3 regions of the Pseudoalteromonas sp. SG44-8 genome follow, and region 3 is predicted to be linked to each of the others. Evidence: predicted binding sites of a transcription regulator. Region 3 holds the regulator's gene; each other region holds the start of a gene.
What was found. Region 3 encodes LexA, which represses DNA repair genes until DNA is damaged. Its sites were predicted from a motif close to TACTGTATNNNNATACAGTA; they were not measured.
Positions count from the first base shown of each region.

Region 1 (3,289 bases), on a different contig from region 3:
ATCCGTCATTATTTTTGCAACTGCGTCCGCTGGTATAATTGAAGAGCACCAACTAGGAAAGGCTTTTGAAGAAGCACTGCCGTTTACTGCACTGTTATGTGTATTTTTCTCAATCGTTGCAGTCATTATTGACCAACACTTATTTACTCCTGTAATAACTTGGGTACTGACATTTGAAGGGCAATTACAGTTAGTTATGTTTTTTGTCGCAAATGGCCTACTCTCGATGGTCAGTGACAATGTCTTTGTTGGCACTGTTTATATTAATGAAGTGGCGGCAGCATTAAAAGCAGGGCAAATTAGCCGCGATCAATTTGATTTATTAGCGGTGGCAATTAATACCGGTACAAATTTACCAAGTGTTGCCACACCTAACGGTCAAGCTGCATTTTTATTCTTACTAACATCGACCCTTGCTCCCGTATTGCGATTATCCTACGGTCGTATGGTTTACATGGCACTCCCCTATACCATAGTGCTAACGGTTGTTGGCTTAGCAGGGACATATCTTGGCCTAAGTGAAATGACTGATTTATTCTATCAATGGGGCTGGATTGAGCACCATAGTGCAAGCTTACAAAGTATAGGAAGTTCTGGGCATTAAATAATCCAAACAGTAAATAAAGCTGCTTCGGCAGCTTTTTTATTGTTACAAATCATATTTATCCTTGCGCGTAGTTTAATGACTAAGTCATAATTCATCCACAAATTATAGACTGGATATTTTATGACTTGGTTAGCAAATTTAGCCCAACAACGCAGTGCTTGGTTACTACTCGCTTTTAGCGCTTTTATTTTTGAATTAATCGCATTGTATTTCCAATACCAAATGGGCTTAGAGCCATGCATTATGTGTATTTATCAACGTACTGCCATGCTAGGGTTACTAGCCGCAGGGTTAGTCGGCGCAGTCAGACCAACCAATTTAATTTGCCGTATAACAGCATTTTCAGCATGGGCAGTTGCTAGTATTTGGGGTTACTTAATTGCACGCCAACATATTGATATGCAAACGACAACCGATCCCTTTGCGTTTAGCTGCGAATTCGAGCCTAATTTTCCATTACCATTACATGACTGGATGCCACATTTTTTTGCTGCGACAGGAGACTGTGGCAACATCGATTGGCAATTTGCAGGGTTAAGTATGCCAGCATGGATGGAGATCATTTTTGCGGTATTTACTCTGATACTGATAAGCGTTGTAGTAAGTCGTTTAATAATTAAAAAGTCGCTGTGATGATTGCATTATTTTCAAGTCAAGTAACGCAATTAAAATCGTTTAAAATACGTCAACGTCAGCAAATAATTGCGATTGCAGTGAGTATGTTAACTCCAATGCAAAAAATCAGTTTGCGTATTATAAAGCTGATTTTATTGATCCCAGTATTTCTATCATTAGCGTATATCGAAGGTTGGCTGTTACTTCCTGTATTACTGGTGGCTGGGTTAAGTTACCCGTTGTTAACCACCCCTGTTGAAATTCAATTCTCTAAACACTATTTGAGCAAGGCTATAAAGCAATTTGAACTGGGCGAATAATTCGCCCTGTAGTTTTTTAAAATGTAACTTTGCCATCCAGTTTAGCGACTAATTTATCGCCAATACCTTTCACCTGCGCTAGATCTGCAACAGACTTAAATTTGCCTTGCTCGGTACGGTAATCAACTATCGCTTGTGCTTTTGATTTACCAATACCTGGCAGCTGGGTAAGCTGCTCGACTGTTGCTTGATTAACATTGACTAACTGAACTTTACCCATACTTTCAGTAGCTTCGGTTTTAGTTACAGCGGCACCACTAGGCAATGATATAGCCAAGCCAAGCACTACGACTATTAAAGTTAAAAACTTCATGTTTCTCCTCCATGATGTCCATACGTGGACTCAATTAATAGTTGACTTTAATGCCTTCACTTTTGGACTACTTCCAAATAAAGTCATACTAAAAAAGTGCGACTATTTAAATAAAGTAAAGTTGTACCTCTTTGTCAAATCCTAATAGTAAAAAATAAAAATGTTCACTTGCAAAAAGACCAATAAACAATTACTGTACATAAAAACAGTAATCAATCAAGGTGAACTTGTTATTCACCAAGCAAATTGGCAGGAGAAATCATGGCTGTTGTTGTTAAATATGTTGTAGAGAGAAACGGAGTCGAGCGTATGACGTTTACTACTAAAAAAGAAGCTGACGCGTATGACAAAATGCTTGATATAGCAGAGTCGCTTGAGGTTATGCTTGAGAAAGTTGATGTACCACTAAGCGAACAACAAATCGAATCGCTCGCACTTGAGATTGCTAAAAGTAAAGACGACTTTATGAATGTACTTAAAGGCGGCAAAGAGGCAATACAGAAAGCACCAACGGCGAAAGTAAAAAAAGAAAATGTAGCGTCAATTAAAGCCAGCACTGATAAAGAAGCAAGCTAAAAAATCATAAGTTAACTAACTAAAAAAGGGCAATTAATTGCCCTTTTTTAGTTATAAAAATTATTACTCGTTATAGCCCTCGTTCAACTTCATCAAATAATTCGGTGATCTCTTTATTTGGTGGCGCTGTTGATAAGCTCACTGTAATGATTGCAATTGTTGCAAGTATAAAGCCCGGTATAATTTCATAAATGATACTGCTGAGACTCTCTCCATTTATGGTGATTGGCGCATATATCCAGATCAACACTGTCCCTGCACCCACAACCATACCACTGATCGCACCTTGTAGATTCATTCGCTTCCAATATAAACTAAGTAATACTAACGGGCCAAACGCAGCCCCAAAACCTGCCCACGCATTACTTACTAAATCTAAAATAGAACTGTCGCGGTCATAAGCCAAATAAATAGCAAATAATGCAACGAGTAGTACACTAATTCGACCAACTAAAACCAGCTCGGTTTGTGATGCATCACGGTTTAAATAAATTTTGTAGAAGTCTTCAGTCAAAGAGCTTGAACAAACCAATAACTGAGATGAAATAGTACTCATAATCGCAGCTAAAATAGCAGCAAGTAAAAAGCCGGCAATAAGTGGATGGAAAACCAATTCAGATAATACTAAAAATATCGTTTCTTTATCGTCAATCAACATTTGATTTTCGATCATGTAAGCAGCACCAAATAGTCCTGTTAACACTGCACCAATTGCTGATAAGGTCATCCACGACATACCAATACGACGCATAGTAGGCATATCTTTAACAGATCGTACTGACATAAAACGCACTATGATATGCGGTTGACCGAAATAACCTAAGCCCCATGCCATTGCAGAAATAATAGCGATGGTTG
Region 1 is NZ_JACJEQ010000007.1:81,574-84,862, forward strand. Features, by position in the region: gene nhaB (sodium/proton antiporter NhaB) at 1-604, shown strand, start outside; gene dsbB (disulfide bond formation protein DsbB) at 728-1,240, shown strand; gene H5163_RS08060 (DUF6170 family protein) at 1,240-1,542, shown strand; gene H5163_RS08065 (ComEA family DNA-binding protein) at 1,559-1,855, opposite strand; gene H5163_RS08070 (YebG family protein) at 2,117-2,431, shown strand; gene putP (sodium/proline symporter PutP) at 2,502-3,289, opposite strand, start outside.
Region 1: H5163_RS08070 (YebG family protein) is a predicted target of LexA. The motif match lies at 2,047-2,066, and genes of this name have one in related genera.

Region 2 (3,289 bases), on a different contig from region 3:
GACCCTAGTAACTCACTAAGATAAAAACGCAAATTTGATCACAAACATCGCAGTCAATATCCACACACTGATGCTTACTTGTTCTCGTTTACCACACAATACTTTAACGACTGTATAAGAAATAAAGCCCAGTGCAATGCCATGAGCAATAGAGAATGTTAGCGGCGTCATCAATAATACCACACTCACTGGAATGGCATCTGTCATATCATCCCAATTTACAAACTTGAGGTTTTGTAGCATTAGCACCGACACATATAAAATAGCTCCCGCAGTTGCATAAGCTGGCACCATTTTCGCCAAGGGTGCAAAAAACATCATCAATAAAAAGCACATTCCTACAACCACAGCTGTAAGTCCGGTTCTGCCACCCACAGATACTCCTGCAACTGACTCTATATATGAGGTTGTGGTCGAAGTGCCCAATACTGAACCGGCAATGGTTGCGGCGCTATCAGCACTTAATGCTCGTCCTAAACGAGGCATATTACCTTGTTCATCAGCAAGACCTGCTTTTTGAGTTACCGCAACTAAGGTGCCTGATGTATCAAATAAATCAACGAACAACAATGCAAAAATGACGCTAAGCATTGACAACTCAAACGCCGCAGAAAAATCAAGTTGCATAAAAGTAGGCGCAATTGAAGGAGGCATAGATATCACGCCTTGATACTCTACCAAACCCAGACTTAGCGCGATCACAGTTACTAATAAAATGCTGATCAAAACACCACTTTTAAAATCACGATAAAGTAGCGCTGCAATAACAAAAAAGCTAAAAATAGCCAACAATGGACCGGCAGCCGTTATATCACCCAGTTGCACTAATGTTGCAGGGCTGGCCACAATGATCCCGGCATTTTTAAGCGCAATTAACGCTAAGAACGCTCCAATTCCTGTTGCAATGGCTTGCTTTAACACCAATGGAATAGCATTAATTATCCACTCCCTGACTTTGAACAAACTCAGGAACAAGAAAATACAGCCCGACATAAACACAGCCCCTAATGCTGCTTGCCAGGTATAGCCCATGCCTAACACAACACCATAAGTAAAAAAGGCATTAAGCCCCATACCAGGAGCCAAAGCTAACGGATAATTTGCCCAAAAGCCCATGATAAAACAGCCAATAGCCGCAGCAATACAAGTTGCCACAAACGCAGCACCTTGATCCATACCAGCTTCAGCCAACATAGCAGGGTTGACAAACACAATATAAACCATAGTAATAAAGGTAGTGAGGCCGGCAATACATTCGCGGCGCACAGTCGAGTTGTGGTCGCTAATTTTAAATAACGCGTCGAGCATAAGTGAGTTTCATTTTAGATGACAATAATTGCGTGATTTTATCATATATTTCAAGAATAACAGGACAATTAACCTGATATTAGACTAAACTGAGCAGGTAAATGACAACAATAATATGTGTGGCACTATGACAGATACCTCGCCAATTGGCTTAGATTTAGAACAACAGTTAGAAAACGTATTATCGTTTATCACCCAACCGAGCAAAGCCCCACACAGTGCGGTTAAAGCTGATACTCCTGATAACACTGTTAATAAAGCCCTGTATTATTTAAAAAATGATCAACCTCCTCTCGCTGCTAAATGGATGCGCTTAGCTGCAATGTCAGGTAATCAGCGAGCCCAATTTTATCTAGGATTATTTTTTATCAAAGGCCAAGGCGTACCTACTAGTGTTTTTCATGGCGCAGTATGGCTAAGTTTAGCCAGTAGCCAAGGCTATGAGCCTGCAACAACCGCCTTAACTGATTTACGTAAACATCTAGCCACCCGCCGCTTTAAAGATGCCCAGTGTTATGCTGCAACACTGTATGAACAAATACACCAACAGCAGTTTGCTCACCTGATCCCCAACTCACCTTGAAAAGGGACTAATCTACCCTTTTCGTTAAAATCAATTGCCACCTCAATTTAAATAATTAATACATTGTTTTGTATAGTATTATTTAATTTTCTGCACATTTTCAAAGCTGATGGTATCAAATAAATTTAAAAATCGTTCAAAAAGATAGCAAAAAACACTTGCACACAAACACTGTATAAACTACTGTATATGAGTACTGTATAAACAACCAGTGAGTGAAACTTATGTTACAGCCAATTACCATCAGAACAGTTAAAAGCTATCAACAAGATAATTTAAGCGCATCAGTAAATTTGATTCAGATAGAAGATGAGATCTCTGCAACTTTTGAACTTCTAAAGGTGTTACACCATTACAATAATAAAAACGCATGGACGTTACTGATTGCACCGGATCACGTACCAAGTAAAGCTTTACTTGATTCATGTTCTATTGATACCAGTAAACTATTAGTGATTAGGCAAAAGCATCTGGTTAATTTAGAGTATGTACTAAATTCAGCACTACATAACGGTAACTTTGCAGCGGTGATCACCTGGACAGACATTGTGAAAGACAATCAAATAGCTAACCTGTCATTAAAGTTAGACCAAGCGAGTGCAAAACTATACTGTTTTACTAAAACCCAACAAGCTACAGAGATAGCATTAGCACAATAAGCTGTTAAAATGCCGTTTTTTAATAAAGCGTATTTTAATTATGACCTCACTCACTGACAGTCTTTGCTTATGTGGCAGCGAACAAAGCTATAGCGATTGCTGTGAAAAATTGCACTCAGGCAATATACAAGCAACAAGCCCAGAGCAACTAATGCGCTCTCGCTTTGTTGCTTATGCTTTAAAAAATGCTAAGTATATTTACCAAACTTATGCACAAGAAAAACAAGCAGCAAACCCAATCAAAGAAATTGCTGATTTTGCTAATAGTTGCCGCTTTATAAAATTAGCAGTGATCAGTGCAGACCAGCAAGAATACACTGGTTGTGTTGAATTTTGTGTTAGCTATTTTTATCAAAACTTGTTTTGCCAACTACATGAAAAATCAAGCTTCATAAAAGAAGATGGGCAGTGGCGTTATCTCGATGGTGATATCTTCCCTGTTGCAGATATAAAAATTAGCCGCAATGATGAATGCCCGTGTGGTAGCGGTAAAAAATATAAAAAATGCCACAGCGTGTAACACTTTCTTAGAGTGTAGTTTTTACCGTAAGTATTTATAAATAATCATAAATTCAAAAAACTCGCGACCCAACGTGGTCTGTCTAAGTGCGATTAACTCTTTGTTGCTTAACCTAAATTTTGGTTAATGTGTTTTCTAACGCATTGATTTAAAGCACTAATATTACTTTTACTCTCCAGCCGAAATTTTCAGGGAAAATAAGGCGAATTTACGCGTCAA
Region 2 is NZ_JACJEQ010000008.1:57,613-60,901, forward strand. Features, by position in the region: gene H5163_RS08830 (NCS2 family permease) at 16-1,308, opposite strand; gene H5163_RS08835 (sel1 repeat family protein) at 1,436-1,891, shown strand; gene H5163_RS08840 (SulA-like leucine-rich domain-containing protein) at 2,116-2,550, shown strand; gene H5163_RS08845 (YchJ family protein) at 2,591-3,070, shown strand.
Region 2: H5163_RS08840 (SulA-like leucine-rich domain-containing protein) is a predicted target of LexA. The motif match lies at 2,086-2,105, and genes of this name have one in related genera.

Region 3 (3,289 bases):
GGGATCGCGGGCATCGTTGCTACTAAATAATCATCGCCTATTTCACTTATTTCAATGCCCATGGTTTTCATCAATGTGCCTTGACCACTTATGCCGTCATCAAGTTGCTTACATTGTGCTAGGGTGATCGGTTGATACCAAATACTCATCTGTCTACCTCACTAAGTTATTTACTAAATCAGTCTACACTTTTAAACATTTTCCTACAGTTAAGATCATAAAAATAGATAAAATGTACCTATATTATCTAACTGTTAATGGATCTTAAGGATGAAAGTAAAGGTATTTGGATGTGGTGCAATATTATTAATGAGCCTTGTTGCTCAGCCGCAGGCTGTTGCTAGTACCCAACATCAACTCGATATTGGTTTTACCGATTTAGCTGGTTTAGATGAATCTTTTTTAGGCGCACGATACCGATATTTTGCGCAAGATCTTGAATCTTTGACTGGTCCATACGAGCTAAAAGCGTATTTAAATCAAGTCAATAATTATGCTATTGGTGGGTTTGCTAATGATGATTTTAGCTATTTAAATGCCGATGCTGCCATCTATGGTCCCGCAGGATTAGTTATTAGTGCCAGCGCGCAGCGCCTCTGTGAGGATAATAGCTATTGGCAAAATACTGATTATTTAGTGAGTGCCGCTGTTGGTAAGCAAATGAATGAGCAGTTACAACTAGGGTTCAATGTATATTACAGTCGCTTAGAGCGCCATGATATGTGGTTTGGCAAAGATAATGAAAGAGTCGCGGTTGAATGGACTTATGCTCCTTATGTTCGTTGGACAAATATAGTTAGCAATCAAGGTTGGGATTTAGAGCTAAAGCAATTGGCAGGGCGTTATCGTTATGTGCAGGGGCAGGCGGTTTATTATGTAAATCAAGCATGGTCAGTGGGAGTCGTTGCCAATATTCGGAATCAGAAAAATCTAAAAGACAACTATGAACTGCAAACGCAATATTGGTTTAATCAACATGTAGCATTAAAGTTTGGTCTTGGATCTGCGCTTGATTCTGGAAGTGGTTTAAATAGTATGAGCTTGTTATTAACGGCGCGATTTTAAGCCAATTTATATTTGCGATTTTCAGATAACTGTATATACTCACAGTTAAATGTACTGTATGGAAAACCAGTTGTATGCGCCCATTAACGAATCGCCAAGCTCAAATTCTCGAACTTATTAAAGTTTTTATTAAAGATACCGGTATGCCGCCAACCCGTGCTGAGATTGCGCAAACGTTAGGTTTTAAAAGTGCTAATGCAGCGGAAGAACATTTAAAGGCATTAGCGAAAAAGGGCGTTATTAAAATGAAGCCCGGTGCTAGTCGAGGTATTCAGTTAGTTGAAGAGGATGAGCCGGAACAACTTGGTTTACCTCTAATAGGCAGAGTTGCCGCTGGTGAGCCTATTTTGGCAGAGCAGCATGTTGAAAGTCATTGCAAAATAGATCCACTCTTGTTTAAACCGGCTGCTGATTTTTTACTGCGTGTGCAAGGCATGAGTATGAAAGACATTGGTATTATGGATGGCGATTTATTGGCAGTACACAGCACTCAAGTTGCTGAAAATGGCCAAGTGGTGGTTGCCCGTGTTGATGACGATGTAACAGTAAAACGCCTTGAAAAAGCAGGTAAAAAAGTTTTTTTACATGCTGAAAACGATGAATTTTCACCGATTGAAGTGGATCTTGAACATGAATCTTTCAATATTGAAGGGTTAGCTGTTGGGGTGATCCGCAACGCTGATTGGATGTAAATTTTTTGATCTATATTTTGCACCAAATTGGTGAAGTTTGGTGCATTTAATTTTTTACCGCTTTAATGGCTAGATTTTATACTTAGCTATAGCGTCCTAAGCCCTATCAAATCTACTTGTCAGCTACTTTTAGCCCTCTAATATTATCCCTAATTACAAAATAACGCGCTGATTTTTAGCTGTTATTTATGCACCAAAAAAGAATTTAATTGCTCTTAAAACTTGCTAATTGTTCATTTTTTAACTAATTGGTTAATACACTGTGTTAACAGCTACTTTAAAAGTCTAACAATTTTGCTCAATAGCATAATTTAGGGTTGCGTTAATATTCAGTAACAATAAAAAATAACGAATTGGCGCGAATAAAGCTGTGCCGCCTTTTCGCTTTGCGTTTTGCAATAGCATTTAAAGGAGCCGTCACATGGGTAAATTGAGCTCTACCTTGTGGCTTATATTGTTTGTTCTACCGCAGCAAGTATTGGCTAATAGCCAGTTTAATATGCGTAAGGGCGTAACAGATATAAGTAATGATGTTTATCAGCTGCACATGACAATATTTATTATATGTTGTGTGATTGGGGTCATCGTGTTCGCCGTGATGTTTTGGGCACTGATCCACCACCGTAAATCTAAAGGGGCAAAACCAGCCCAATTTCATGAAAGTACTAAAGTTGAAATCCTTTGGACGGCAATCCCGTTTGTGATTTTAATTGGTATGGCAATTCCTGCGACAAAAACTTTGATTGCAATGGAAGATGCTAGTAAAGCTGATCTCACGATTAAAATTACTGGTTCTCAATGGAAATGGCATTATGAGTACATGGGTGAAGATGTTGAGTTTTATTCAATGCTTGCTACACCTCAAGATGAAATAACTAATCTTGCAAATAAAAACCCTAATTACCTGCTTGAAGTTGATAAACCTTTGGTGTTGCCAATTAATCAAAAAGTACGATTTTTAATGACCTCAGACGACGTTATTCATTCTTGGTGGGTGCCTGATTTTGCAGTGAAAAAAGATGCTAACCCTGGGTTTATCAATGAAACTTGGACCAGAATTAATGAAGAGGGCATTTATCGAGGGCAATGTGCAGAACTATGCGGAAAGGATCATGGCTTTATGCCTGTGGTGGTTGAAGCTAAATCTGAGCAAGCATTTGCAAACTGGCTGAGCGAAGCTAAGCAGGCAAAAGCAAACGCTGCAATTGCTGATGCTGCATTATTAGATCAAACATTACCAAAAGAAGAATTAATGACACTCGGCGAGCAAGTCTATATGGCCAGTTGCGCTGCGTGTCACCAACCAACAGGTATGGGCTTACCGGGGGTTTTCCCGGCGCTCAAAGGCAGTCCGGTAGTATTAGGAGATATTAAAGATCATATTGATGTAGTGCTTCATGGTCGCCCAGGTACCGCTATGCAAGCATTTGACAAGCAGTTATCAATCAAGCAGCTAGCAGCTGTGATCACCTATAAGCGTAATGCATGGGGCAATGACACTGGGGATGTAATTCAACCGAGTCAGATACAAG
Region 3 is NZ_JACJEQ010000020.1:22,168-25,456, forward strand. Features, by position in the region: gene H5163_RS14895 (PaaI family thioesterase) at 1-149, opposite strand, end outside; gene H5163_RS14900 (hypothetical protein) at 271-1,065, shown strand; gene lexA (transcriptional repressor LexA) at 1,140-1,757, shown strand; gene coxB (cytochrome c oxidase subunit II) at 2,179-3,289, shown strand, end outside.